DNA from 4 places in the Sporomusa rhizae genome. Region 3 is predicted to be linked to each of the others. Evidence: riboswitches for the same ligand, from Rfam matches in the RefSeq annotation. Region 3 holds a riboswitch; each other region holds the start of a gene.
What was found. Region 3 has a riboswitch for lysine ahead of SRRS_RS15175 (YfcC family protein). Riboswitches for the same ligand answer to the same signal wherever they lie in the genome.
Positions count from the first base shown of each region.

Region 1: another riboswitch for lysine. It lies ahead of lysA (diaminopimelate decarboxylase); the one in region 3 lies ahead of SRRS_RS15175 (YfcC family protein).
Region 2: another riboswitch for lysine. It lies ahead of SRRS_RS26775 (amino acid permease); the one in region 3 lies ahead of SRRS_RS15175 (YfcC family protein).
Region 4: another riboswitch for lysine. It lies ahead of dapB (4-hydroxy-tetrahydrodipicolinate reductase); the one in region 3 lies ahead of SRRS_RS15175 (YfcC family protein).

Region 1 is NZ_CP156925.1:3,829,629-3,837,381, forward strand. Features, by position in the region: gene ercA (alcohol dehydrogenase-like regulatory protein ErcA) at 1-967, opposite strand, end outside; gene lysA (diaminopimelate decarboxylase) at 1,147-2,406, opposite strand; lysine riboswitch at 2,560-2,735, opposite strand; tRNA gene SRRS_RS18130 (tRNA-His) at 3,263-3,338, opposite strand; tRNA gene SRRS_RS18135 (tRNA-Met) at 3,346-3,421, opposite strand; tRNA gene SRRS_RS18140 (tRNA-Asn) at 3,595-3,670, opposite strand; rRNA gene SRRS_RS18145 (23S ribosomal RNA) at 3,822-6,737, opposite strand; rRNA gene rrf (5S ribosomal RNA) at 7,055-7,171, opposite strand; rRNA gene SRRS_RS18155 (16S ribosomal RNA) at 7,393-7,753, opposite strand, start outside.
Region 2 is NZ_CP156925.1:5,711,850-5,719,602, forward strand. Features, by position in the region: gene SRRS_RS26770 (nitrogen regulation protein NR(II)) at 1-948, opposite strand, end outside; gene SRRS_RS26775 (amino acid permease) at 1,368-2,789, opposite strand; lysine riboswitch at 2,901-3,068, opposite strand; gene SRRS_RS26780 (hypothetical protein) at 3,320-3,769, opposite strand; gene SRRS_RS26785 (hypothetical protein) at 4,015-4,923, opposite strand; gene SRRS_RS26790 (hypothetical protein) at 5,158-5,409, shown strand; gene SRRS_RS26795 (glycosyl hydrolase family 18 protein) at 5,538-6,734, shown strand; gene SRRS_RS26800 (carboxymuconolactone decarboxylase family protein) at 6,839-7,159, opposite strand; gene SRRS_RS26805 (hypothetical protein) at 7,413-7,753, shown strand, end outside.
Region 3 is NZ_CP156925.1:3,195,749-3,203,501, reverse strand. Features, by position in the region: gene ablA (lysine 2,3-aminomutase) at 1-780, shown strand, start outside; gene SRRS_RS15180 (M20 family metallopeptidase) at 904-2,070, opposite strand; gene SRRS_RS15175 (YfcC family protein) at 2,091-3,494, opposite strand; lysine riboswitch at 3,675-3,855, opposite strand; gene SRRS_RS15170 (peroxiredoxin) at 4,135-4,689, opposite strand; gene SRRS_RS15165 (ABC transporter substrate binding protein) at 4,909-6,759, shown strand; gene SRRS_RS15160 (hypothetical protein) at 6,925-7,059, shown strand; gene SRRS_RS15155 (hypothetical protein) at 7,169-7,750, opposite strand.
Region 4 is NZ_CP156925.1:2,579,564-2,587,316, reverse strand. Features, by position in the region: gene SRRS_RS12020 (ribonuclease J) at 1-1,142, opposite strand, end outside; gene dapA (4-hydroxy-tetrahydrodipicolinate synthase) at 1,425-2,306, opposite strand; gene dapG (aspartate kinase) at 2,320-3,540, opposite strand; gene SRRS_RS12005 (aspartate-semialdehyde dehydrogenase) at 3,551-4,582, opposite strand; gene dapB (4-hydroxy-tetrahydrodipicolinate reductase) at 4,635-5,429, opposite strand; lysine riboswitch at 5,630-5,801, opposite strand; gene SRRS_RS11995 (general stress protein) at 5,903-6,595, opposite strand; gene SRRS_RS11990 (YlmC/YmxH family sporulation protein) at 6,662-6,937, opposite strand; gene SRRS_RS11985 (hypothetical protein) at 6,948-7,271, opposite strand; gene dut (dUTP diphosphatase) at 7,357-7,753, opposite strand, start outside.

The DNA.
Region 1 (7,753 bases), 630 kb from region 3:
TATCATCTACAGCCATACCAGCAAAATCAAGCCCCATTATCTCACCGATTTTTTCGTACCGATCCCGGCAAGTGGGGAAGTTAAATCTCATAACATGCCTTAACAGTATCGCGTTACATTCGCCATGCGGCAAGTCGAACATCCCGCCTAAGCTATGGGCCATAGCATGTACCGCACCTAAAACAGCATTAGAAAATGCCATTCCTGCCGACAAACTACCCAACATAGTATAATTTCGGTATTCAATATTCTCAGGACTACGCAACGCCAATGGCAAATACTTACTCATCAGCTCAACCGCTTTTAAAGCATGCAGATCGGTTAATGGTGAACTGGCTGTTGAAACAAAAGCTTCAATCGCATGGGATAAAGCATCTATCCCCGTGCAAGCGGTAAGATAGGGCGGCATGGACGTTAGAACTACTGGATCTATCAGCGCAACATCCGGCACCAAAGCTTTGCTGACAATAGCCATTTTTGTCTTCCGAATGCTGTCAGCAATGATGGCAAATTGTGAAATATCAGCTGCACTGCCAGCTGTTGTCGGAATGCAAATTAGCGGCGGCATAGGATTGATCACTTGGTCAACGCCTTCAAATTCATTGATGTGGCGTTCATTAGAAAAAACTATACCGATTCCTTTTGCGCAATCCATTGGACTACCGCCACCGACTGCAAGTAATAAATTACAGGCATTTTCGCGAAAAATATGTGCGCCATTCATTACATCATAGTCACGGGGATTAACATGCACGTCCTCAAATACAACATAAGAAAGAGAATGCTTTTTCAAACTGTTTAAAACGGGTTCCAGCCAGCCTGCCTTATTCACCCCAGCATCAGTAACAACCATTACTTTTCTGGCACCAAAGTTCCTGGCATACTGCCCCGCGAGCTCGATAGCACCAGTCCCAAAAACAAATTCAGGTACAACAAATTTACGTAATTCAAGAATGGCTGCAGTCATACCTTCCCCCCCGTATTTTTGTTATTTCAATTGTAACAAAAATTTACACCCAATGGTAAATAAATGTAAATATTTTAATTCATTTAAATAAAAAATCTAATTTTTTACTTAGTTTTTGACAAATTCTGTAAAATAAAAAAATCACCCGGTATAATATCCGAGTGAATTTTTTATTTAAATTACTTTTCAATACTGGAAAAATCAAGTGTTGCAAAATAATCTTCCATAGTCTCCGCACGCCGGATAAGTTCTACCTGTCCGTCTGCTTTCAACAGAAGTTCTGCAGAGCGCAGCTTACCGTTATAATTAAAGCCCATAGCATGACCATGTGCTCCTGCATCATGAATAACAAGAACATCACCGACGTCAATCATTGGCATTTTGCGGTTAACAGCAAACTTATCGTTGTTCTCGCAGAGAGAACCAGTAACATCATAAATATAGCCAAGTGGCCATTCTTCTTTACCCAACACCGTAATATGATGATAAGCACCATATAAAGCCGGACGCATTAAGTTAGCCATACAAGCATCTAAGCCAACGTAATTTTTGTAGATTTCTTTTTTATGAAGTACAGTCGATATTAAATATCCATATGGGCCGGTAATCATACGGCCGCATTCCATCGCGATTTTAAGTGGTGCAAGACCGTTTGCTGCAATCTTAGTCTCGTAGGCTTTCTTAATCCCTTTGCTGATAATAGAAAGATCCACCGGCTCCTGTTCAGGACGATAGGGGATACCAATACCGCCGCCGAAATTTACAAACTCAATCTTGATATCCAAAGTACGATAAATCTCTATAATGAGATCGAACATCATATTGGCAGTTTCAATAAAATAATTGGGGTCCAGCTCGTTAGATATTACCATGGTGTGAATACCAAAACGCTTTACGCCGCGAGCTTTCATAATCCGGTAAGCATCAATTAATTGCTTGCGAGTTAAGCCATATTTAGATTCTTCCGGATTACCAATAATCGAGTTGCCACCTTCACGTAGTGGGCCAGGATTGTAACGGAATGAAATCATCTCCGGAATACCAGCGTGTTTATCTAAATAATCAATATGACTAATATCATCCAAATTAATAATAGCACCTAACTCGCGAGCCTTCTCAAATTCAATGGCCGGAGTATCATTCGAAGTCAAAATTATCTCTTCGCCCTTCATGCCTGCTTTTTCAGCCAAAATAAGTTCAGGTAACGAGCTGCAATCAGCTCCCAGTCCCTCTTCTCGCAAAATTTTCAATAAATGCGGATTAGGAGTAGCTTTTACAGCAAAATATTCCTTAAATTCTGGAGCCCATGAAAAAGCATTAATAAGCTTACGAACATTTTGTCTAATTGCTTGCTCATCATAAATATGAAATGGCGTTGGGTACTTCTTAATCACTTCAGTTATTTGTTCTTTTGTAAACGGCAATTTTTTTTCAGCCATTGTTTTCGCCTACCCTTCAATAAATTTAATATACAAAGATTTGATCTCACCAATTCATTATCAGAAAGAAATAGATTATACTTTCCAATAATATAAAAAACAGTCTGCGCTCAATCCCGCAAACTGCTTATAGACACAAAAAGTGTACTCGCTGTGCAAGATAGCGCTCCATCTGAAACCCTTCAGATGACAGTTTTGCATCTCTTAAATACAAAACCAGCAAAAGTCTTCGGCCAAAACTCTCACTTCGGCGGTCAGCCCCTTTCAGCATCTTCATCGCTGCCGGCTCTACATACTTACTCTTGGTCTACCGCGCCTCTATCAAATATACAATATTCAATTGTTTATATAATAGCAGTACATTCTTTCAATGTCAATATGCCGTAAGTGAAATATTTCGCTCTCACTCTCACTGCCAAAAATAGGGAATCGATTACTTGTCTCGATAATAAGACCATATACAATGCAATCCACGTATAGTACCACCGCAACGACAACCTGCTTGCCCGCATAAACGAGTACAAACCTCCACGCCAGATATAGCCGGTTTAACCTCGCGCTGCCTATTCCGCCAAAAAGAAGTTTCTGGCGCTGAAACCTTTACTCCCAAACGGCAAAACCATTTCCAGAGTCTCATACTGTCCACTCCTTTATACTTACTAGTATTAGTATAAAAGAGTAATTAACAAAATGCAGTGATAGGTATCACAGGATAAAAAAAACACGGCTTGCGCCGAGCCTTTGGCGACTGCGGAAGCCGATGTTGCTCTTATCCAGCGAAAGTTATACTTTTTATCAGGATAAAACACAAAACGGAAATCTATTTTCATAGATCTCCGTTCTAATTTAGAAATAATGGGGTGACTGGAGGGTCTCGAACCCTCGAGTACCGGAGCCACAATCCGGCGTGTTAACCGCTTCACCACAGCCACCATAATATGGTTGCGGGAGCAGGACTTGAACCTGCGACCTTCGGGTTATGAGCCCGACGAGCTACCAACTGCTCCATCCCGCGATGTGAGGCTTCTCGAGCAGGACTCGAAATACGACTGTTGATAACACGTCATCTGCGTCGTTGTCACTGCGGGCGTCCCCTCCGACGTACTTACCAGTACGACTACGGCGACGTCCTCGCTCCGCCTAGCATCTGACATGTTCTAAACGGTCTAAGCCGTAATATTAGAAAAGTGGCTCCTCGAGTAGGACTCGAACCTACGACCGATCGGTTAACAGCCGATTGCTCTACCAACTGAGCTATCGAGGAATGTTTTATCACTCAAGGAATTATATTTTACCACAGTTATCAGTTGTTTGCAACTTGTACTTTTTGGCAATATATATATTCCCTAAAAACTTCACAGAAGAAAGACTACGCAATTTGGTTACAATGTTTGCACATGTGCAAACGAGGTATTTAAGTCAAGTCCTCGGCCTATTAGTACCAGTCAGCTGAGTGGATTGCGCCACTTACACATCTGGCCTATCAACCTTGTGATCTACAAGGGGCCTTACTTCTTTCGAATGACAGACCTCATCTTAAGGCTGGTTTCACGCTTAGATGCTTTCAGCGTTTATCCTTTCCGGACGTAGCTACCCAGCTGTACTCCTGGCGGAATAACTGGTACACCATTGGTCCGTCCACTCCGGTCCTCTCGTACTAGGAGCAGTTCCCTTCAAGTCTCTTACGCCCGCGATGGATAGGGACCGAACTGTCTCACGACGTTCTGAACCCAGCTCACGTACCACTTTAATGGGCGAACAGCCCAACCCTTGGGACCTACTTCAGCCCCAGGATGTGATGAGCCGACATCGAGGTGCCAAACCTCCCCGTCGATATGGACTCTTGGGAGAGATTAGCCTGTTATCCCCAGGGTAGCTTTTATCCGTTGAGCGATGGCCCTTCCACTCGGTACCACCGGATCACTAAGCCCGACTTTCGTCCCTGCTCGTCTTGTCTGACTCGCAGTCAAGCTCCCTTCTGCCTTTACACTCTTCGCGCGATTTCCATCCGCGCTGAGGGAACCTTTGGGCGCCTCCGTTACTCTTTCGGAGGCGACCGCCCCAGTCAAACTGCCCGCCTGATACTGTCCCGAAGGTCGTTACTCTTTCGGTTAGAACTCCAGTAAATAAAGGGTGGTATCCCAACATCGACTCCAACAAGACTTGCGTCCTATCTTCTAAGTCTCCCACCTATCCTGTACATCATTTACCAAAACTCAATGTCAGGTTGCAGTAAAGCTCCATGGGGTCTTTCTGTCCAGTCGCGGGTAACCTGCATCTTCACAGGTATTTCAATTTCACCGGGTCCCTCGTTGAGACAGTGCCCAAGTCGTTACACCTTTCGTGCGGGTCGGAACTTACCCGACAAGGAATTTCGCTACCTTAGGACCGTTATAGTTACGGCCGCCGTTTACCGGGGCTTCAATTCACAGCTTCGATTGCTCTAACCGCTCCTCTTAACCTTCCGGCACCGGGCAGGTGTCAGCACCTATACGTCAGCTTTCGCTTTAGCAGGCACCTGTGTTTGTGGTAAACAGTCGCTTGGGCCTCTTTTTTGCAACTCTTTTCCGCTTCGATCGTTTCTAATCTACACGGTGTAAAAGCTCCCCTTTTCCCGAAGTTACGGGGACATTTTGCCGAGTTCCTTAACGAGGGTTCTCCCGCGCACCTTAGGATTCTCTCCCCGCCTACCTGTGTCGGTTTACGGTACGGGCACCTAATTTCTCACTAGAAGCTTTTCTCGACAGTGTGGGATCAATGAATTCGCCGTTATCTCTAACAGCTATCTGTCACTCCTCAGGCTTTTCACAGAGCGGATTTGCCTACTCTGCACCCTACAAGCTTCGACGCGAATTTCCATCCTCGCGCTCATCTACCCTGCTGTGTCACTCCATTGCTCAAACGATTTTAGGTGGTACTGGATTTTTAACCAGTTGTCCATCGCCTACGCATTTACGCCTCGGCTTAGGTCCCGACTTACTCTGAGCGGACGATCCTTCCTCAGAAATCCTTAGGCTTTCGGTGGACAAGATTCTCACTTGTCTTTTCGCTACTCATACCGGCATTCTCACTTCTTATCAGTCCACATGTCCTTACGGTCATGCTTCTACCCAATAAGAACGCTCCCCTACCCATGTCATAAGACATGCCATAGCTTCGGTTCCGTGCTTTAGCCCCGGACATCTTCGGCGCACAATCTCTCGACCAGTGAGCTATTACGCACTCTTTAAATGGTGGCTGCTTCTAAGCCAACATCCTGGTTGTTTCGGAAATTCCACATCCTTTGCCACTTAGCACGGCATTTGGGACCTTAGCTGATGGTCTGGGCTGTTTCCCTCTTGACTACGGATCTTATCACTCGCAGTCTGACTCCCAGGCTAAAGTATAGCCATTCGCAGTTTGACAAGGTTCAGTAACCAATATGGCCCCTAGCCCTATCAGAGCTCTACCGTCTATACTCATTACCTGAGGCTAGCCCTAAAGCTATTTCGGGGAGAACCAGCTATCTCCGCGTTCGATTGGCATTTCACCCCTATCCACATCTCATCCCAAAGCTTTTCAACGCTCACGGGTTCGGTCCTCCACGCATTTTTACCTGCGCTTCAACCTGGACATGGATAGATCACTGCGGTTTCGGGTCTACAATAACTAACTCTCGCCCTTTTTAGACTCGCTTTCGCTTCGGCTCCGTGTTTTCCACTTAACCTCGCTAGTTACTGTAACTCGCCGGTTCATTCTTCAATAGGCACGCCGTCGACCATATAAAGGTCTTCGACTGCTTGTAGACATACGGTTTCAGGTTCTCTTTCACTCCCCTCCCGGGGTGCTTTTCACCTTTCCCTCACGGTACTATGCGCTATCGGTCGCCAAGGAGTATTTTGCCTTGGAGGGTGGTCCCCCCTGCTTCCCACAGGGTTCCTCGTGTCCCGTGGTACTCTGGATTCTGACCATTAGGCTCTGTCTTTCGCTTACAGGGCTTTTACCTTCTGTGGCCTACCTTTCCAGGTAGTTCGACTAGACCTGACCTAACTTCTGTCAGTCCTCAACCCCAAAGAGCAAAGCTCTTTGGTTTGGGCTCTTCCCCGTTCGCTCGCCGCTACTTAGGGAATCTCGTTTGATTACTTTTCCTCCGGGTACTTAGATGTTTCAGTTCCCCGGGTGCCCTCCTAACTTACGTTAGGTGACGGTGCATTACCACCGCCGGGTTCCCCCATTCGGAAATTCATGGATCAATGTCTGCTTGCGACTCCCCATGACTTTTCGCAGCTTACCGCGTCCTTCTTCGGCTCTTGGCGCCTAGGCATCCACCGTATGCCCTTACTAACTTGACTTAGTTACGGCAGTTTAGTGCACGTCATCTGCGTCGTTGGTCCTCGAAGTGTTTGCTTACGTACTTACCAGTACGCGCGCGGCTCACTTCTCCGGTCCGCCTAGCAGCTAACGCACACTAAACAGCCTAAGCCGTTACATAGCTTACGTTTTGCCTTCAGTATATCCTAATTGCGCGTAAAGAACTTCTCATATTATATATGAGGAATTACTTTACTTTTGCTTTCTTCTGTGCAGTTTTCAAGGAACATCGGAACATCTATGTTATCAGATTTACTTGTATGTTTCAACAAGTATCTTCTGGTAATTTTCGTTCCTAAACCAGCAACTTCCTAATCTCCCAGGCCGTTTCCAGCCAAGTACCTTCGGCGTTTATGGGCTTAACTACTGTGTTCGGTATGGGAACAGGTGGAGCCCCACAGCTATCGTCACTAGATTTTTGTTTGAAGAAATTTGCATTCCCTCAAAACCAAACAATGTAAGAGATACTACAGCCACCGCCGTTCTATCGAATCAATTTATACTAATTCAGTACTTACATACCGTCGCAGTATTATTCTCGATTCAATATGCGGATGGTGCGTCTAGTATCGTAATGCTTGCCAAATGTACCGACCTGGAAGTAGTTCAGTTGTTACACCGAACGGTTCTCCCTAGAAAGGAGGTGATCCAGCCGCACCTTCCGATACGGCTACCTTGTTACGACTTCACCCCAATCATCGGCCCCACCTTAGACGGCTGGCTCCTTACGGTTACCCCACCGGCTTCGGGTGTTTCCAACTTTCGTGGTGTGACGGGCGGTGTGTACAAGGCCCGGGAACGTATTCACCGCAGTATGCTGACCTGCGATTACTAGCGATTCCGACTTCACGGAGGCGAGTTGCAGCCTCCGATCCGAACTGAGAGCTTGTTTATGCGTTTGGCTTACCTTCGCAGGCTTGCTTCGCTTTGTTTAAGCCCATTGTAGTACGTGTGTAGCCCAGGACATAAGGGGCATGATGACTTGACGTCATCCCCG
Region 2 (7,753 bases), 2.5 Mb from region 3:
ACGAATTATTTCATTTATGTTTTCCGGGGATTTTTCTACGAACCGGTTCCGTGCTAAGGCCAAAAAATCGTCAATGATCTGATTTGCATGCGCCAATTCCTCTAGCGCGGTATCCATGTATTCGGCTATTTTTCTATCACACTTTTTTTGCGCGAACTGTAGGAAGCCCTGAACCGACGTCATCGGGTTTCTGATTTCATGGGCAACACTAGCCGCCATTTCCCCTACCAAATCCAAACGATTAATTCGTGCCAATTCGACAAGCATTTTTTCGCGTTGCTGATAGGCATTTTCTAATGCTACCCGTTGTTCTGTAATTGTATTTACCAGCGGGATAAGTTCGGGAAAATCCTTAAAGCTCTCAGCACTTGTATTATCCTCTTTAATTTGAGTGATAAGATTATTTATAGCTTTTAATAATCGGTCAAAGATCATCCGCACTAATATAATAGAAATAAACCAGATGAGAATACAGTATATTGTCAACCGGAAAATCATATCGTTTACAGCATTTTGAATATCCGCTGTTTTAGCACAAGCCCATGTGAAACCAATTGTTTCTCCATCGACGTTTATTGGATATTGCAGATTTAGAATCCGGCTGTTTAAAAAATCAATGGAAGGTGTATTCTCCTGTTTTTCTATTTTTCCAGTCTCAAAGATTTTAAAATACCTGTCGTCATATTTTGCTTTATTTAGTTTATCCGGAGTTGGGTCAGTTACGGCTATCACTCGATCCAAATTTCGAGAGTAAATACCCAATCCATAGTTAGGATATTTATTTTGTAACTGGTCAATATATGGCTGGTATTTTGCGTTTAACATTGAAGCCTTATCTTCTTCGTCAAATGCGCCAATTACGTTATCTTCAGCAAATTGATTTCTATAAAACGATCTCTCAACTTCGGAAGCTGCATCCTTTAGTTCATTTTGTAGACTTGTCATCATTAATTGTCGTTCCTGTTCGATATATTGATAACCGACAAAGATAGTTATTGCAGTTATTACTACTGTTATAAGAAGATAAAATTTATGAACTATTGAACTACTCAGTACTACTCCCTCCTTCGAGTAATAATGTTCTGCAATTCACTTGGATATTCCTTCCTTTTTTAGTAAAATTTATCTGAAAAAGGAAAATAAACTCTTTTCTTAAGAAAGACGCAAAAATAACACCCTTCGCCAAAATTTTTATATTTCTATAGGCTAAACTTTACTAAAAAAATAACCGCAACCTTTCAACTTCAACGTAAAGGTGCGGTTATGTTATATGCAGTTAAATCAATACTCTACTAGCCTCTTTATCCTTGTCTACACCATAAGCGCACATGCAAAACAAGACTCTAGGTAACTGATCATAAAACCATCTAATTAGCCGAAGATTGTGAGGTTATATCCTTCTTTTTATTGTGGAACAAGCAGTAGTACAGATAAATTCCGGCTACTACAACTGTACCGGCATACAACACAATATGCTGTGTTTCATCAAAGTACAAGCTGAATATGATTGCGAAATTCAAAATGATAGTCAAAATAGGAACAATGGGATACATCGGAGTCCGGAAAATCAAATCACTAAGCTTACCGCCAAGTTTCTGATACTCTTTGCGGAAATTGATTTGACACCAGGCAATAATAATCCAGATTAAGCACCCCGTCAAACCGGTACTGGACATTAACCAAAGATACACAGTATCAGCAGCATATACCTGAGTCAACAGAGAAAGACCGGCAAGTGCCAGCGTAATTAATACGCCATTGAAAGGAACACCGTTGCTATTGAGCTTTCCAAGCCAGGAAGGAGCAAGGTTTTCCTTAGACATGGACCAGAGAAGACGGGAGCAGGCGTATAACGCGGAGTTACCTGCTGACAATGCAGAAGTAAGTACAACAGCGCTCATAAGGGTATGCGCGAACGGCATGCCGGTACGGCTAAATACATGCGCAAACGGGCTTTCCAATACTCCGGCTTCTTGCCAGGGAATCGTTGCAGCCAACACAAAAATCGCTATTACATAGAACAGGATAATCCGGAAGGTAACACCTTTTATAACCCGGGGAACATTTTTGCCAGGGTCTTCGCATTCCGCAGCGGCAATACCAACAAGCTCAGCGCCTTGGAAAGAATATACTACGGCAATCATTGACAAAAATACGGCAAAGAATCCATTAGGGAAAATATCTGGTCCAATATTAAAATTAGACAAACCAATGGCTCCTTCGTTGCCAACGACACCAAACATTAATGCTGCACCAAAAATAATGAAACCAATAATTGCAGTTACCTTAATACCAGCAAACCAAAATTCAGCTTCACCATAATTTTTAACAGAGATTAAATTTAATACTGCCAAGCCAATGGCAAACGCGGCACACCAAACCCATACAGGAATCTCAGGAAACCAGTTATTAGCAATAATACCCGCCGCCGTAAAATCAGCAGCAATACAAGTCGCCCAGTTAACCCAATACAGCCAGCCGGTCGTAAAACCTGCTCCAGGCGAGATAAAACGGGAAGCATAAGACTGGAATGAACCAGAAATCGGCATAGCAGTAGACAATTCGGCGAGGCTTAACAATACCAGCAGCATAACAATGCCACCAACCGCATAGCCCAGTATAGCGCCAAACGGCCCGGCCTGACTAATCGTTTGCCCCGAACCTAAGAATAACCCGGTTCCGATTGTGCCACCGACAGAAATCATCATTAGATGGCGCGATTTCAAATCCCGCTTAAGACCTTTCTTGTCAGGACACAGTTTCTCAAAATCCACTGTTGCTTCAGACATAATAATTCCCTTCTTTCTACGTCTCCAAAATAAAAAGACAGTCGAAAGCGCGATCGACTGTCTTAATAAAACAGCTCCAGACAACAAAACCATACACTGCTATTGTTGCCCGAATGAGATAGCGCTCCACCATATCGGCGACAGTCGCACAGTTATTCACTGTACGCCCAGCCCAGAGTGCTTGGCGTCATCTGGACTTCGGCAATCAATCCTTTTGCTGCGGCTCATCGCTGCCGCCTCACCGCAGGTACTCATATTAATTGCGCCTCTACTTCATCCTGAAAGGACATCTTAGTATTTTGTTTTTATTTCGAAGACAAAAATTCTTCGTCTCTAATTTTAGTATTATTAATAATTGCTGTCAATAAAAAATCAGCGAAAATATTTCTGAATATTTTATACAAGCTTACATGTTTTGATCATTAATGATTATTTGTATATAAAACCTGACAAAAATCATACAAAAAAGTCCTCAAAGCAGGTGCCCGAAGGTTTTTTTCTCTAAACAACCAACTCTGTATTAGCAGTATTTATCGTTTCTTTAAACCGTCAAGATAATCACAAATTGCAAGAAACTCTTTAATATCGGTAATTCTTTTCAAATCCCGCAGATCAAAAATAATATCTGAGTATTTATGTTTTATAAACTCCATATCATACAGTTCACATTCAACAAAACCATCGCGCCAGCTATGGATATACGGTACAAATTCATCCCAGTTTCGCTCAAAATATTTTACCTTGGCAAAACATAACTGGTATATATAAAATATAACTCGGATAACTGAAGACTTTTTTACAAATTTATGACTGAAAAAAATCTTTTGAGGATATTTGTCCTTAGGCCTTTCCCAAAATAAATCGGTATTACAGTGAAGATCATATTTGCGGAGTACTTTAATCTTTTCCTCATCTAACTCTGCCATCAATATTTTATTTCTTACAATACTATCTTGTGTTTTCAACATTTGATAATCCACCCGCTGAACCTCCTCACCAATAGCTCAGACTTGACTAACTATGCAGCAATATAGGAAATAAACCAAAGGATTCTTTTTATAATAAGTCTATTCGACAAATTGTTGCGATAGCCTTTGTTGCTATCGAATTATTATTTATATATTATCCATTTATTTTATATCATGTATCTGCTATTGCAAAAGAGACTTAACAGCAAAAAAAAACGGCAGCGCTTTCTCCAAAGCATCGCCGTTTGATTTAACTACTAGTTTTCTACCGATATAAGGCAGTCACCTTTAAATATTAGCGAGCTGGTGCCATATTTCCAAACTGATTTCCAGCTTCCATAAGGATCATCAATTATATCTTCGGGCGGTCCCCAGCTAAGCTCTACTTGATTTTTTGTCATTCCCGTATCTACTGAGCCGGCTTCAACCTTATCCCAGACTTCTTGCGGCCAACCCATTCTGGCGCGTGGGTCTTCCGTAAATAGCACTTCCTGCCATGGCTGAGTCTGTTTCCAGGCAGAACTACGTATATTAGTCCAACTATATGCAAGGGGCAAGACCGCTCTTTGCCCATCGACCAAAACAATTAACTGTATTGGCTCGTCGGTACGGATTCCGGCGCGAACTCCAACTACCTGGACCCCGCTGGCAATTTTTACTGCTATTGTTTGCGGCGTGTCACCCCCTAGCTTATCCTCAAGTTCCAAAAATCGCTTTTTCACATAGACTTTTTTGCCAATAAACTGTTTGCGAGCCTGATTCAAGTCGGCTTCCAGCAATAATCCCTCAAGTTGACTACGAACTGTACGGCCTACCAGTTTCATTCCGGTATCTTTCTCTATCATGTAAATTAGATATTCTTTCTGATCGGTACCTGCGGGGAAAACAACCACATTGGTAACCCTGACACGTTTGTAAGCGTGCGCGGCGTAAGGAATCCAGACAGAACGATCTTCAGCCCAACCGCGTTCGGCATCGCCTGTCTTGAAAATCTCATAACCATCTCCCTGTCTGTCAGCAGGCAACGCGTGAAATAGAAACGTCTTTCCCACCCATTGCTCTGGAGGCAAATTGGGCGAAGACATTGCCATAGCTGAAACTCCAGTTAATACACAGCTTCCCAATAACAGCACCATGCAAAGCAAAATTACTCCTTTACGTCTCACTTTCCCCTTCCTCCTTTTTTATCTCAAAATATCCTACGCAAGCCCTAACTTCATTTAGCAGTAAACCGGAATTTTAATTATACTCTTATTTTAAACCCTATTGCGAAATTTTTCCATGTCATATGAACTAGCTAGAACTAATAAGTTTATCAAGGAACCACTTTCAAAAAAGCAGATCTGGCGAAGCACTTGCAACCTTAGTGAATATACTAAGGTATAGAGGAGGGGTACTTCATGGATACCAATCAAGACCCTTTTACTTTTAGCTGCTTGTGTATAGAAGAATTAGAGAGTAAAGCGAGAAAAATAGGCACCTCTAACCGGGGAACTGTATGTGCCGGCAACTCCGTAGTAATCTTCACCATGTTTTTGTTACAAGAAATACTTGAACACCTCGCCTTAAACCCGATCACAAATCTGACCAGTATTATAGCGGTATCGGGGGCTATTGCAAGTTTAAATAGCAGCATAAAAATTGATCCTTAAGTGCAGGGAATTTGATGATCCTGCTACTTTTTTTTGCTGGCAAACGAGACCATAAGAAAGTTACCAGAAATTTATCATGGTTACAAGCCTCCTTAAGTGCTAGTATTAAATAAGATAAGGAGGTAAGGATGCATAAGTTAAAATTAATGGTGGCAGCGTTACTACTAGTAATGTCTACCAGCATTCTTTCACCTGTTCCGGCTCATGCCGTTTCCTTAGACTCACCCACTGTTGAAACCGGTGGTATCTTAGGTGTCTTACTTAACTTACTCAACTCAACCATATTCTCAAGGTTAGACCTATCTGATAATAAACAGGTAAGCACACTGCCACCCGTTTTACCAACAACGCCGACTCCCCCAGTTACCCCGTCAGTAAAAACAAATTCAAAAAAAGAAGTTGTCGGTTTCTATGCCGAATGGCACAGTGATGACCAATCCAGCTACAATGATCTGGTCAAACATCATGATGCCATTAACACGATCGCCCCACTTTGGGCAGGACTAAAAAAAGATGGAACCGTAATCGACCGTGGCGGTGCCAATCATGCAGCAGTAGTAAAATACGCAAACGCCAATAACATTGCTACCTTACTGCTGGTGAATGCTGCCGATGGAGATATCCACGCTGTTTTGACCGATGCTAAAATACGTACCAAAGCAATCAATAATCTTGAGGCTTATATCAAAAAATATGGCCTTACGGGCATTAATATTGACTTTGAGGGTGTCCAGCCTTGGGACAAGGATAACCTAACCCAGTTTATGAAGGAACTATCTGGTCGTCTTAAGCCGGCTGGTTATCTGGTAACCATCGACGTGTTCCCTAAACACAATGAAACAACAGATATCGCTATCGCTTACGACTATGCGGCACTAGCCAAGTACGCCGACAAAATCTTTGTAATGACTTATGACTACCACGGTGGTTGGGGCAGCCCAGGAGCCGTAGCTGATTTACCACTGGTCGAGCAAGATATTAAGTATGCACTTACTTTAATACCGAGCAATAAGCTTTATCTTGGGGTTGCCGGCTATGGCTACGATTGGTCCTCTAAAGGAAATCAAAGCCTGGAGTATGGCGCAATAGCTAATTTGATTAATAAGTTTGGTGCTACCGTCGAATGGGATGACACCGCCAAATCCCCCCATTTCACCTATACCGGTAACGACAAAGTAAAACACCAGGTTTGGTATGAAAACCATCAAAGCTTGCAGTACAAGCTCAATCTTGTTAACAAATATGATCTAGCCGGAATTGCTCTCTGGAAATTAGGTCAAGAGGATCAGGCTGACTGGGATGTAATCAAAAGCGCGTTTAAGTAAGATAAACAAATGGGGTATGTCTAAAGACATACCCCATTTGTACTTATTAAGATGGCGCTCACAAGCTAACAAAAAAGTAACTCCATCTATAACATCACCTATAATCACTCGCTATCATATGCGTTAAGAGCTATTGGTAAGGCTTGAATTACTATATTTCCCACAGCAGGCAATCCCACCAGAATGGCACTAATGATCTCATCTCTTGTCGCTCCCAGCGATTTGGCATGTTTTACATGAAAGGGCAAGCCACCTTCCAGTCTAGCTGAAGCTAAAACCGCTATGTATGCCAATTCTTCGGTTTTAGCATCCAAATTACTGGCTGCTCCTAACTTTTGCACTGTTTCCAGCCATATCTCCTGTTGTTTTGGGGCTTCTTTCATAAATACCTGAAAAGCGTTACTTACCGATAATTTATTATCCATTCTTGTGAACCTCCCATCGTAACATTCCTTTTTAGATTATTTAAACATAATTCCACATTTATCCTGCTAATATATGCCCCAGCCTGGAGTGCTTACATAAATGCCCTGGCCGCTCTTTACTCCGGCAAAATATATTTCCAGTCTTGTCCAGCATAATGCCGACACTTTATAATAATCTAAAGGAGATTCTACCAAATAACGCAATTTCAATGCAGGAAATCATTCAACCGGAAAATAAATGGAGGCGTAAACTGTGGCTGACAACCAACAAATAATAACAATAAATCCACAAAAAAAATGGAGTAAGAAAAAAATTGGCTTGCTAATTTTTGCTGTAGTTTTTTTAGCAGGAACAATTCTTTTTCAATTGGCCGCAGGCAAGGTGCGGCAAGCGGCAGAGCAAGCGTTACTGGTACAAGTCAATGAGGCGGTCAATGGCCAGATCATAGTTGGCGACATTGACTTATCCATATTGGGTTATGTGCAAGCGAAAGAAGTTCAGGTAATTAGCGCCGCAGGTAAGCCACTGGCCAAAATAAACCGGGTACAGATTCGCTATAACTGGAGTGATTTGATAAAAGGACAACTTGGACC
Region 3 (7,753 bases):
GTAGTGTTGTCTGGCGGTGATTCCTTCTTAATCAACGATTCTTTGATTGAATATGTCCTAAAAGAACTGCGTCAAATTAAACATGTGGAAATTATCCGTTTTGGCACACGTACACCGGTCGTTCTGCCGCAGCGGATCACGCCGGCTCTTTGCGATATTCTGAAACGTTATCATCCGGTTTATGTTAATGTACACTTTAACCATCCAAACGAAATCACACCGGCGTCCCGGGAAGCCTGCGCTCGTTTGGCGGATGCCGGGATACCCCTGGGCAACCAAGCTGTGCTACTAAAGGGAGTTAACGATTGTCCAGAATTACTCAAAAAGTTAATGCAACAGTTGCTGACCATTAGGGTAAGACCTTACTATATCTATCAGTGTGATATGTCAAAAGGTATACAACATTTTAGAACACCGATTAGCTCGGGAATTCAGGCAATTGAATATATGCGGGGACATACCTCCGGGTTGGCAGTACCTACTTATGTAGTTGACGCTCCTGGCGGTGGAGGAAAAATTCCGGTTATGCCACAATATCTAGTCTCGGAAAGTCCTGGCAAAGTTATCTTAAGAAACTACGAAGGCGTTTTTACGACTTATACCGAGCCGCGTCATATTGTTGATCCGGAAAAGCCTTGTGAAATATGCAATAGCCATCACCGTGACAGCAAAATCGGTTTGACGGCGCTGCTTAGTGGTGAAACTTGCTCACTGGAACGACCTGTACGGCCGGCGAATGAGAAACAACAGGAAAAAGTAATTTTACAAGTAGCTAAGTAATTCAAGCTATCATGTAAAAATAAACAACCAAAACCTACTTACATGGTTTTGGTTGTTTATTTTACAAATAATCTATTAATCTATTAATCTATTAATCTAGGCTGTAGCAATTTCCTGGATAAATTAGCTATTTATACTCTGCGTGAATTCTTTTTTGATTTCCGCCAGTAAACTTGTATTGGTAATTAAATCATAACCTGTCAGCGCCATGGCTTTAGCTCCGCGCAACAGCGCCTGATGAGCGGCCGGTGTGAAAGTGGCTGCCGCCATTTCCACCGTGTGACCTACCAAGGTTTCATTGCCGATGCCGATATACGGATGGATAGCGGGGACTACATAACTTATATTACCCATATCAATAGAGCCGTAGCTTTCCGGTGCAGGATTAATATTGGTTTCGCCTATCGCCTGCAAATTAATGTTAAAGGTTTCGGACAATTTATGATTGGTATTCATATCATCGTAAGAAAGCTCGTAATTGCTTATGGATAATTCAGCGCCGGTGGCTAGTGCAGATGCACGGGCGCAGTTTTTTACTTTTTCAACTACTTTATCTAACGCATTGCGCTTTCTGGCCCGGACATAAAATTGGGCGACTGCATGATCTGGCACAATATTGGCTGCTACGCCGCCTTTGGTAATAATACCATGAATTCGTACATCTGATGTGACGTGTTGACGCAGGGCGTTTATTCCATTAAAGGTTTGGATAACGGCATCTAACGCGTTGATGCCTTTTTCCGGGGCCGCAGCAGCGTGGCTGGTTTGTCCTTTAAACTTAAATTGGAGAGCGTCCATGGCTAGTGAGACGCCGCTAGTATGTGTTTTACCATGTGGATGGACGATAAGTGCCGCGTCAACATCAGCCAAAATTCCATCACGAGCCATGGCTACTTTAGCACCCATTGTTTCCTCGGCCGGTGTTCCCAAGACAACAACCCGACCGCCAATGTCGCTGAGAAGTTTACTAAGACTAATTCCGGCGCCAACGGCCATAACACCAATCATATTATGACCACAGCCGTGTCCAATCTCCGGCAAAGCATCATATTCGCCAAGAAAGGCAATCGTCGCCCCGGATTTGCCCGAATCATAAACAGCCTTAAACGCCGTTTCATAACCGCAAATATTCATCTCAACGTTAAACCCATGTTCCTTCAACAGTCCGGTAAGCTTGGCGGCAGATTGAAATTCCTGCATGCCCAGCTCAGGATTGTGACCAATGGAATCACTAAGATTAAATAAAACTTCTTGCAATTTGTCAACTTCTTGCGAAATTCTACTTTTCATAATGTCAGCTCCTTATATCCTTAGAACGGACCCCAGTTCATTATGATTGCCGGGGTGATTGCTAGTATACACATAATAAAGAAAACAACTTGAAGTGGCAGAACCCATTTGGCCCATTTTGACCAAGGAATGCCTGCCATCCCCAAACAGCCGATAAGCACGCTGGATGTAGGGAAAATCATGTCGGTAAAACCATTGCCAAACTGATAAATAAGGACAGTGGTTTGCCGGGTTATCCCGACTAAGTCTCCCAACGAGGACATAATCGGAATAGTGAGCGCAGCCTGGCCGGTACCGGAACTAACGAAGAAATTAATGATTATTTGAACCACAAGCATAGCATACCCGGAAACTAAAGCGGGCAGACCAGCTAGGGGAGCTGCCATGGAGTATAAAATGGTGTCAATAATTTTGCCGTCAGTAGCTAAAACAACAATCGCACGCGCCAGGCCACAAATAATTGCTGTACCAACCATATCTTTGGCACCAATGGTAAAGGCTTCGGCAACATCATTAACGCTCATCTTGGCAACTACGCCGGACAAAATTCCACAACCCAGAAAGACGGCGGCAATTTCGTCTATGTACCATTCCCATTGTAATACACCGAAAACGATAAGTACCATACTGGCCGTAAGTAATGCTAAAACTCCCTGCTGACCTGTTGTCATAACTGCATCGCTTTCGTTTAAATGCTGTAATTTTTCCCGGGTAATTTTATCTTCCTCGTAAGTAGGACTAAGTTCAGGGTTGGCTTTAACCCGTTTGGCATACCACATGACAAACGCAATGGCGATTACTGTGCTTACTAGCCAAACTCCGGTGCGATATTCGATTCCGGAGAAAGCCGGCAATTCGGAAATACTTTGTGCGATACCGACTGTGAACGGATTAAGCATAGCTCCGGAAAAACCGGTAGTTGCAGCAAGAAAAGGGATACACATGCCGGTTATCCGGTCATAGCCCATTAGCAAAGCCATTGGCACAAATATACCGACAAACGGGATGGTTTCCTCTGACATTCCGAATACGGCGCCGCCAATGGAGAAGAGTGTCATAGTTATTGGAATTAGTAAAATTTCTTTACCTTTCAGCTTTCGAATCATTCTCATGATGCCGGCGTCAATAGCGCCCGTCTTTTGAATAACGGCAAAGGTACCACCAACAATTAAAATAAAGCCAGAAATATTAGCGGCTTTTTCCATACCCTTTAACGGGGACATAAACACTTCTTTAACACCTTGTGGTTTACTTTCTACCTGGTGGTAAGTATTAGCCACAACAACGGTTTTGCCAGCTTTATTTTTGGCACGATCATATTCACCGCCTGGTACAAACCAGGTTGCGGCTGCTACCAATAGTATAATGGCAAATATAATGGCAAATGTATGGGGCATTCTAATGGATTCTGCTTTTTTTTGCAATTTGGATCCTCCTGTTATGTAATTTAAAGTGAAATGCTATATATTTTAGCAAGGTGCTTACCTTGGTGTTTTTGGGAATAAGCTGCGGGCAATAGTATGTCGTTTATTAATAAACAGGAAAATAAAAACGGTTGTGAGCGCATTCCACAACCGTTTAAGGAAACAAAGTCAACTTTCCAACTGGTATATAGCGCTCCGCCTCAAGAAATCATTTTGGGCGACAGTCAAGTATTTATTCAATAACAAGACCAGCAAAAGTTTTTAGCATAACTTTTACTTCGGCGGATATTCCTTTCAGCACAGCTCATTACCTGCTGGCTCACTGTGTCTACTGATAATACTCCGCTCCTCTATATGAAAATAGTATTATTCATTTTATCATACAATCTATGCTTTTACTTATATACTATATTGAACTGTATATTTCCTGCCCTAATTTTAAAAAAAAAGAGGAAATATGTAAGATTTCGGTTTGAAAAGTGGAAAAATCCGCTATTTTGCCTTACGGCTTGAAAAGCGGATTTTATCTTAAGACTCTGATATTTAGTTTTTTAAATTATATATATTCATGTATATAGGAGGCATAAGCCAACCCTTATGAATATTAATACACCATTATTTACCTTTAGTTTTTTTGCCGTTAGATATTTCCGGCTATTTGAATATCACTATATATACCAGCCATTCCGGGGTGCCAGTTAGCAGGTTCAAGCTGATTGGTCTGGTCGTACAACTGTAACCCCTGAAGTATTCGCAATACTTCTTTTATTTCCCGGCCAATTTCGTCCGGATAGACCGCGTAGTGTCGAATTATATTGTTTGGATCAATTAGGAATGTTGCCCGATACGATGTACCTTTGGAAGGAGAATAAACATTATATGACCTACACACGTCACCGTTACGGTCAGATAAGAGAGGAAAAGTGGCTTGGGCCGCATGAGGCGAGACTTCGGCGAAGACCTTATGAGCCAGAACACTGTCGGTACTAATTGCCAGAACTTCTGCTCCGCAATTTTGAAATTCATGATATAAGTCAGCAACTGCTGACAACTCTGTTGGTCAAACAAAACTGAAGTCTGACGAGTAAAATAATAGAAAAGTCCACTTCCCTTTATAATCGTAAAGGCAGATATCTTGCTGACTTTTTTGATAATACGCTGGAAGACAAAAGTTTGGTGCAGATGAGTTGAGCATAGCGAATCCCCTTTCTACCTAAAAGTGTAAGCTTATTATTTCCAAGACAAGCAAATCTAAACAATAATCGCAATAACGCAAACAATGATTTAACGTAAGACTAACTCCAAAACAACATAATGTAAATTTATGTTATATATTGGAGGAATTAACAAGTTGTATGGCGAAGAATAGCTAAAAATTTAACTGATTGTAACATTTATTTGGGAGCATTTGTTAATGAATGATTTCTTTATTCTACGTTGTTTTCGTTGGCGAATTAACTTGGTTTTGTTAGCTGTTATTGTAGTTATTTTTATTTTAGGAACTAACACTGTTTGGAGCGAACAGGCTATAGGGACAAGGACAAAAAGGGTACTGATTATTTCTTCCTATAGCTCAGATTTTCCCGCCTATGCTTTATTTGCGGATGGCATAAGGCAACGGTTGGCGGAAGACCCGAACACTGCGTTTCAGATATTTCATGAGTCATTAGATCTTTTGCGATTTTCAAACAATGATAGCTTTATTGAAAACCTTGAAACTGTACTTTGGCAGAAATATAGAAACAGTCGCCCGGATATAATTATTGTTCACGGGGAGCCGGCTACGCATTTTGTTAAGCAATATGGGACTAAAATATTTGGGGATACACCAACTATTTTGGTAGCTTATGCGTACTTTCAGGAAATGAATAGATACCGGGAATTACCAACAAACTATACCGTTATAGCTCCTTTGCTTGAAAATACGGATAAAGCATTGCAGCTAATTCTTGATCTAAAACCGGATACTAATAAAATTTATATTGTGCTTGGTGCGAGTGCTATGGAGAAAAATACACTGCAAAATATAACGCAGCAATTTTCACTTATACCAGAATGCACTGAGCTTATCTATCTTGATGATTTAGCCTACCAAGATATGATTGAGTATATACAAGAGATAAGAGGAAATGCTGCAATTCTTTTTCTGACCTTTCAGCAGGATGTAAATGGAGTAGGCTATGTTCCTACTGATGTAATCAAAGAGATTTCTAAAGTAGCGCAAGTACCGGTGTTTGGGCTATTGCAACCTTATATAGGGAGCGGTTGCATCGGTGGTTATATGATAAATACCAAGTCTTTATCGCGCCAAGCCGCAGATAGTGCGGTGGATATTTTACAGGGAAAAACGGCTAAAGATTATCCGGTCGAAATTATTAATACCGGATCCTATTGGTTTGACTGGCGGGAAATACAACGCTGGGATATCGATGAGGCTAGTCTGCCGCAAGGCAGCCTTGTTATGTACCGCCCAACAAACTTTATGTATGTTTACAAGTGGTACATCGTGGGCGGAGTGGTACTGTTTGCTATTCAAACTATCATCCTCGTTCTGCTAGTAAAAAACTTGAGGAAAAGGAAGAGAGCTGAGCAGGAGCTGATACGTCTTGATCGGCTTAATATAGTTGGTGAAATGGCGGCTAGTATAGGGCATGAAGTACGGAATCCACTAACTACAGTGCGTGGTTATTTACAGATTTTTCAGCGTAAAGAGAAATTTATCGAACATAGAGAGCAACTTGCGACAATGATTGAAGAGCTAGACAGGGCTAATACCATTATTACAGAATTTTTATCACTTGCTAAAAATAAGAAAATTGACTTGCAGCCTGGTAATTTGAATGCCACGATCCAAGCTCTCTTACCCTTATTGAAGGCAGAAGCTCTTCATTTCGGGAATGAAATTCACGAAGAAATAGGACATATCCCCATGTTTAATTTTGATGATAAGGAAATACGACAGCTTATCCTTAACTTGTCGCGAAATGCTTTTGAGGCTATGGACGCGGGTGGTATATTAACGGTAAAAACTTATTTTGAAAACGAGAAAATCGTACTTGCTGTTAAAGATACCGGCAGTGGCATACCAAAAGAAATTTTAAATAAGTTAGGTACCCCATTTGTTACGACTAAAGCTAGTGGAACTGGTTTAGGATTACCGGTATGTTATCGAATTGCCGATAGACACGGAGCTAAAATAGATATTAGTACCGGCTTAGAGGGAACGACGTTTACGCTAAGATTTCCCCCAGTTAACCCGATTTGATAAAAAATGTGCCCCCGTTAATTAAGCGGCTGCTTAGATAACGGGGGCATGGCGTATTATAGAATCATTTGCCGGCATTCTGATGCGCATGACCTGCAAATTTATAGAGATGTAATTTTTATTTTATCCTTATGTTGCGGGAAGACTAAATCTGGGGGTGATTACATGCCTAGAAAACATAAAAAACTAGGAAAAAAACTTAGACCAATTGTTCCGAAGACAACATGGCGGGATGGTGCCTATCTGGATACTTTAAAGCAATTACAGGAAGAAAGGGAAGAAGATTCGCAGTCTTTTTGATTTAATACAAAAGGCCACGCTGGCAACTTGCAAAATGCTGGCATGGCCTTTTAGGATTGAGAGAGATTAATTTGATTCTTGTGGGTACTTTTTAGATCGCGGTAATAGTCTAATGTCCAAATTGGCAGACGATACCACAAGTAAAAGAATCTGCCATTTTCAACGCCAAAATTTCAATCTGATCAAATATACTAATACTTTTATTAAACTTCTTGTTAAGTATTGCAACGGCTTCATCTTTTGTCAGAGCAAGATGTTTGAACCACATATCCCTCATGTCTTCATAGGACCAGCAATCGTTAATTTGGGCTAAAAAGCAGGCAATTTCATCTGCATTCTTATACCAGCGTCTTTCCGCATTTTCAGCAGTTTTGCTGTTGCCAGCCTTTGCTGCAGTTACAAGTTCGGCGGCAATCTTTAGATGATCAGTGATCAGTCTTCCAAATTCATCAGCAATTTCATCATCGTAAAAGCGGGAGAACACTTTCGCAAAATCAGGTGCATTACGGAGAAGGCGATTTGTTGTAGCTTCTAAATCAGGTGAACCAAAGGCAATAGCCAATATAACCATTCTTGTCCAGTAGATGTGCTGTTCCCAAAGCAGGCGAAAACAATTACTAAGTTGAAATTCCATTTTACTTACACAGCAATTACCATAGCCGGAGCTAGTATATCCATAATTTTTAGGCATTTT
Region 4 (7,753 bases), 620 kb from region 3:
CGTATAAGGTTATGCATTAGCTTAAGTTCTTCCTGGCTTGCGTGCCCAGATACATGAATACCTGAAGTCGATTCGTATACAACCTCGGCACCTTGCTTGAAAAGATAATCAATGGTACGGGAAACCAGTTTTTCATTACCCGGTATAGGTGTAGCCGAAATAATTACAGTGTCACCTGGAATTATTTCAACCTTTTTATGATCAGACATTGCCATTCTGGTTAGAGCTGACATAGGTTCCCCTTGACTACCGGTTGTTAAAATAACTACACCAGATGCCGGATAATTATTAATTTCATCGATATCAATGATAACCCCATCCGGCACATTTAAGTAACCAAGTTCTAAAGCAATATTAACTACATTAACCATACTGCGACCAAGAATTGCAACCTTACGCCGGTACTTGCATGCGGTATCAATAGCCTGTTGAATACGATGAATATTAGAAGAAAATGAGGCTATGATAATCCGTTCTCGCGCATTACGAAAAGTCTCATCAAAGGTTACCCCTACTGATTTTTCGCTCTGAGTATAGCCAGGCCGTTCGGCATTAGTACTATCAGCAAGTAAAACCAAGACACCTTGATCACCTAGTTCGGCAAATCTATGGAAATCAGTTACTTTTCCGTCAACAGGAGTCTGATCCAGCTTAAAATCACCAGTATGAACAATTACACCAACAGGAGTCTTTATGGATAACGCCACCGCATCCGCAATGCTATGACTTACCCTAATAAAGCCAACCTCGAAATTGCCAATCTGTATTTTATCGCCTGGTTTTACCGGAATTAAATGATTTGCCGGAACATTACTTTCTTTTAAACGTCCCTCTAAAATTCCGAGCGTCAAACGAGTACCATATACCGGCACATTAAGCTGTTTTAATACATAAGGCAAAGCACCGATATGGTCTTCGTGACCATGTGTTAATACAATAGCCTTTACTAAATCGCGGTTGTCCAGTAAATAGGTAATATCCGGTATAACCAGGTCAATCCCCAGCATGTCGTCTTCCGGGAACATTAAACCTGAATCAATAATTATTATTTCATCACCGTACCGAACAACCGTCATGTTCTTGCCAATTTCCCCCATGCCGCCCAAGGGAATTAATTGGACCTTGTTTGGTTGTCTTGCCAAAAAAACATACACCTCCGCTAATCTAAATTGTTTTGTTCTAATAAGTTGTAAACCGCCCGTTCGTTTAAGCATCAAACAAAAAAAACCGGCCGTCCAGTCCACTTGTGAATAATTATAACCCATTTAACTTCCTGTGACAACAAGTGGCAAATCTCGCTCGACAATATTATATGCAATTACTGGCAATACATGCAAAAACCGGTAGCTTCCGCTACCGGTTTAACTTGCTTTTATTTATATTCCTCTATCGTTAAGGTTGCACGTATACCATGTTTTTCCTAATTATAGAGCCCCTACTGTTTTCATTACACTTTTTATCTGCTCTACTTCAGCATCAGTAGGCGGAACTAAAGGTAATCTTAACGGTCCCGCATTTAGACCAATTAAGTTCACAGCCGCTTTGATAGGTATCGGATTTGTAGTAACAAATATAACTTTGAAGAAAGGTATAAGCTCTAGATGAATTGCTTGTGCTTTTGCCATATCACCAGCAAGAAAAGCCGCAATCATTTCTTGCATGCGTTTTCCTACAATATGCGAAGCTACACTGATTACTCCGTGACCGCCAACAGCCATTGCAGGCAGTGTCAGACCATCATCACCGCTGTATAATAAAAAGTCATTAGGAGTTATACGCATAATCTCGGACATTTGATCTAAACTGCCGCTTGCTTCTTTAACAGCTACAATATTTTTAATTTCGGCAAGACGCGCAACCGTAGAAGGTAAAATATTAGAACCAGTGCGTCCGGGAACATTATAGATAATCAGTGGCAGATTAGTGGACTCGGCAATCGCTTTGAAATGCTGATAAAATCCCTCCTGCGGTGGCTTATTGTAATAAGGCCCGACAAGCATAGCGCCGTGTACACCAATTTTTTCAGCCTCTTTTGTTAATTCAATAGAAGCCTTGGTGTCATTTGAGCCTGTTCCGGCAATAATAGTAGCTTTGTCACCGACCGCTTCCATAACTGTCGCATATAATTTTAGCTTCTCTTCTTTACTCATAGTTGCGGCCTCACCGGTACTCCCGGCAACAACCAATCCATCAGAACCATTATCGACTAAATATTTAGCCAGATTGGCAGCTTCTGTATAGTTTACACTGTAATCATTATTAAACGGGGTTACCATTGCTGTTAAGATCCGCCCGAAATTCGTCATAAAACTCTCCCCTTTAATTTGATAAACCGAATTTTTCATGAAGAGCTTGAACTGCAGCTCCAACATCGCTTCTTGGAACTAGTACGGAGATTGAAGTATGCGAGTCAACAGTCTGCAAGATAACAATTCTATTCGATGATAATGCTTCAATAAAACTTGCCATAACTCCAGGCACTTCTCGCATCCCGCCGCCAACTACAGATACTTTGGCACAATTCTCCAGAACTGCAATTTCGTATCCTTGCTGCCTGAGTTTCATTGATGCTTGCTCCGCATGCTCCGCATTAATAGTAAACATAATTTGTCCAGGATGAATATTAATCAAATCCACACTAATGCCATTATCAGCCATTGTTTTAAAAACTTTAAAGCTAGCGTCCCCGCCCATAGAATCATCAAGATGTACTTTTATCTGAACAATATTAGTCAAATAGGTTACACCTGTTGCTACCCGGTCAATTACCTCAGCCCCATCAGGGTCCTCCTTAGCAATGTTAGTAATAAGGGTACCCGCTGCATCGGTAAACGTCGATTTAACTACCAATGGAATATTCTTTTGCATTGCAATCTCGACAGCGCGAGGATGAATGACCTTCGCTCCTTGATGAGCGAGCTGGCAAACTTCCCCATAACTAATACATTCAAGAATTTTAGGGTTATCGACTATTCGGGGGTCGGCCGTCATTATTCCATCAACATCTGTATATATTTCCACTAATTCAGCATTAAGAGCAGCTCCCAGAGCAGATGCTGTAGTGTCACTACCGCCACGTCCTAAGGTAGTAAATTCATATTCAGTTGTCATACCCTGGAACCCGCACACAACAGGTACTTTTCCTTGTTTTAAGAGGCTATTTATCCGGGTAGGATCAACTTTCAAAATCCGAGCATCAGTAAAATTAGTATCGGTAATAATCCCGGCGTGTCCCCCTGTAAGCATTACCGCATCCATGCCCGCAGCCTGCAGTGTGCCAGCCATAACAACTGCTGAGATCATTTCACCGCAATACATAATTTGGTCAAGTTCGTGTGCAGCGATATTTTTATTGGCGGTCTTGGCAACACCAATCAACGTGTCAGTAGCGTAGGGAGCACCTTGCCGTCCCATTGCCGATACCACAACTACCGGACTATATCCCTGGGAACGCGCCTTTTCAATCTTACGTAGCACAAGTTCCCGCACTTCGGGTGAAGCTACCGACGTTCCCCCGAATTTCTGGACAATTATACGCATTTTCTACACCTCAAATTAAATTATGCTCGATCATATACTCAGCAATCTGTACAGCATTAAGCGCTGCACCTTTCCGAATTTGATCACCCACTACCCACATATTCAGGCCATGTGTCACAGTCTTATCTACGCGGATGCGGCCAACAAATACTTCATTCTTATCAGAAGTATATAAAGGCATTGGGTACAGCATTTCAGACGGGCTATCTTGTACAATTACACCAGGGAACTTAGCGAGTAGTTGTTTTGCTTCTTCAGGAGATAATGCATCAGCTAACTCTATGTTGATTGATTCAGAATGACTGCGATATACCGGCACTCTTACAGTCGTAGCGGTTATTCCTATAGAATAGTCATTTAAAATTTTGTGAGTCTCATGTACCATCTTCATTTCTTCTTTTGTATAATCATCTTCCACAAAAACATCAATTTGGGGCAACAGGTTAAATGCTATCTGATAATGTTTTGGTAAACTAGCACTTGGCAGAATATTAGCTTCAACAGAACGCCCTGCTACAAGTGATTCTACTTGATCTGTCAGCTCATCTATCGCCTCTTTACCTCCACCGGACACTGCCTGATATGTCGACACAACAATTCTTTTAATTTTAGCAGCATCGTAGATAGGCTTCAAAGCCATAACCATAATAATAGTGGAACAGTTTGGATTAGCGATAATTCCTTTATGATTTTTTATAGCTTCCGGATTAACTTCTGGTACTATCAATGGTACATCAGGGTCCATACGGAATGCGCTGGAGTTATCGATAACAACGGCGCCCCGCTTTGCAGCCTCGGGTGCTAGCGTTTTACTTATTGAACCGCCGGCAAATAAAGCAATTTGTACATCTTTGAAAGAATCTGGTGTTGCCTCCTCGACTATGTAACTTCTACCCATAAATTCAATTGTTTTGCCGGCAGAGCGTTCAGAAGCCAACAGCTTCAATTCATTAAATGGAAAATTACGTTCCTCTATTAGTTTCAAAAACTCTTGGCCAACAGCTCCAGTTGCTCCTAAGATTGCTACATTATACTTTTTCATGCAAATCACTCCCCCATAATTTTAACATTATCTTGTGCTACTTCGCCAAACTTTAGCCCATTATATGCTCGAGACCACAAATCAGTCCATCAACAGTCAGTACTTTTTTACAAGCCAGTACAACACCTGGCATAAATGATTCGCGGGATATTGAATCATGACGAATTGTCAGCGTTTGACCTAACCCGCCAAAAATGACTTCCTGATGAGCAACATAGCCTGGTAGTCTAACACTGTGCAGCCTAATCCCGGCCAAATTGCCGCCTCTGGCGCCGGTTAACTTTTCTACTTCGTTAGGATGTCCTTGGCGCATCTCACCACGGACATTAGCAATTAACTCTGCAGTTCTAAGCGCAGTTCCCGAAGGAGCATCCAACTTCTGGTCATGATGCATTTCAATAATCTCAACCTGTGGTAAATATTTTGCCGCTTCCTGCGCTAATTTCATCATCAGAATCGCACCGATTGAAAAATTTGGCGAAATAATTGCATTTACCTTAGAAGTTGTACATAGTTCACGAATTTCATTAATATTTGCTTCTGTTAGACCAGTAGTGCCAACAACTGGGCATACTCCATTCTTAATAGCATGTGTTATATTATTCATTACTGATTCGGGGTTAGTAAAATCAACCATAACCTGGGGTTTTGTTTCATTAATAACAGTAATTAGGTCATTGCCCACAGTTACTCCTGTTTTTCCGGCACCAATAATGTCTCCTACATCAGCAAAGTCCGAGTTTATATCCACGGCTCCAACTACACTCAACTGTGGATCTTTATGAACCGCCTGTAATACTTCCCGTCCCATCTTACCATAAGCACCGCATACCATCACTCTAATCAAGCGCTATGCACCTCCTGTTAAAGATAACTTGACTAAACCAAATCCGGCAGGAGCAACCCGCTCCCATCCAGTTTGACCTATACCAAAAGAATATAACTCTTGGAAGAATAAATAAAAAGCAGCCAGTGAGCGCATTTCTCACTGGCTGCTAATACAGCCTTTTCTGACCATAGGAAAATATATCTATACTTCCCCCGACCAGATGAGATAGCGCTCCACCAAGTTATGGTGACAGTCTTAAACCTATTTGATGTAAGACCAGTAAGAAGACTCGGCAGTCTCTTCTTACTTCGGCGGTTACCCCTTTCCTTTCAGTTCATTGATGCCACTCTCCCTGAAAGTACTCTTGACTCCCGCACCTCTACTTCATCCTGTACAGGATGTTGCTTATTCATTTTATACACATTTTATACTAAAGGTTCCAACATTGTCAATAAATATTGAAAAACTGTAATAAACCTTACTAAAAGGCTCTATTTAACTGCATGCATCTCAACATCTTTAGCGCCGTTTTGTCTAAGAAGCTGAGCCGCTTGATTCGCTTTACTTGCATCAGCACGAATAACCGCAAGTATTCCGCCCTGAGCTACTTCCTGTTCATACCGTCTGCCTGCCTCTGCCGGAATACCCCAGTCAATTAAACCACCAGCAATACCGCCAGCCACTGCTCCACTCAAAGCAGCTGCGATTGGGCCTGCCGCAATTACTGGTCCCACGCCTGGGATAGCCAAAGCACCGGCACCTAAAAGCAGCCCCCCGATACCACCGAGGGTTCCTCCTGTTAGAGCACCATCAGTAACGTCATCTTCATAAAATTCGTCATCCTGCCGATTTCTCTTATTATGATTCTTAGATACAATATTAATTTCTTCTGTTGTAAATCCTTGATTTCTAAGGGCACTAACCGCTTGTTCAGCATTAGACTTAGAGTTAAATACTCCTATTACGCTTTTCACGTTTTGCTGATTGCCTTGTTGTGATGCATTAGCGCTGGCACTGGTATTAGCATTAGCATTGGTATTGGCTTGTTGGTTTGCATTGCTTCCTGTCTGCGTTTGAGCATTTGTATAACTACTGACCAAGGCGCTTCCTGCCTGTCCCGAAGTTTGAGACATCGTTTGGTTTGAAGTCTGATTGTTCATATTACCATTATTTGTCATTACCATCAATAAAACCTCCTAACATTAGTCTTATATGCAACCTAATGTTAGGTTTGACCAGCAGCAAACTTTTTATTCTCGGCTAAGCCTTGAATAAATGCGGTCATAAGCATTATTCAAATCGACAATTACCACTTCATCACCAATGCGCTTAATAGCTTGCCAAGGGATCATGGTTATCTGACCATCGCCCAGAAAGTTAAAAATTGCCTTTTTCTGAGGCAATAACACCCCCCCGATAACACCCGTCCGACTGTCGAAAGTAAGTTCACACTCACCAATAATACCTAATCGAGCACCATCTCCCAAATTAATAACTTCTTTACCAGCCATTTCACTTATGCGCATACCTTCACACCTACTTACCACCAAAGATTTTGATAAATACCGGCTGAATAACCGCTACGCCGACAGCAGTCATTGCCAGAGGATCGAAAGCAAGAATACTAAGGGTTATTCTTTCCGGCAGATCAATTTTTAAAAATGAAACAATCATTACCAAGGAAAGATATACTCCTCCGGCTGTAGCTACTAAATCTTGTATAGCAGTAGAAACAGGAGATGGCTTGGGTTCAAATTTTGGTGCAGTAGAATCTAGAGATGCACGGAAATGATAGACCCGTAACCAAATTGATCCCAGAACCATAAGCAATATTAGAACCAACATTGCCCATGTATACATGGTAGCACCCCCTAACTGCTTCTACCAATGTATATGGCGTTCTAGAATAAGTTATGAAAAAACTTCCGAAATAACCTATTTATAGTTATAGCCCGGTACTTCCTAGCCCACCCGAACGAATTTCTGTGACATAATCATTATCGGTTTTCAAATATTTATAAAAAATACCTTGTGCTATTCTAGTTCCTTTTGTTACAGATACAGGCTCAGCACCATGATTAAATATGCCAATAAAAATATGACCTTCATTTTCTGAATTATTATAGTAATCAGCATCAATAATTCCTTGCCCGTTAATTAGGCTTAAACTATGCTTTACAGCTAATCCGGACCGAATATAAATACCTAAATATTCGTCATCTTGCATATAAGCTTTTATTCCGGTCAGAATCAGGGTAACTTCACCAGGAGTTAATGTAACATCCTGGGCGGCAGTAATGTCATAGCCGGCGCTCCGGGTCGTTTTACGCACAGGTAAACTT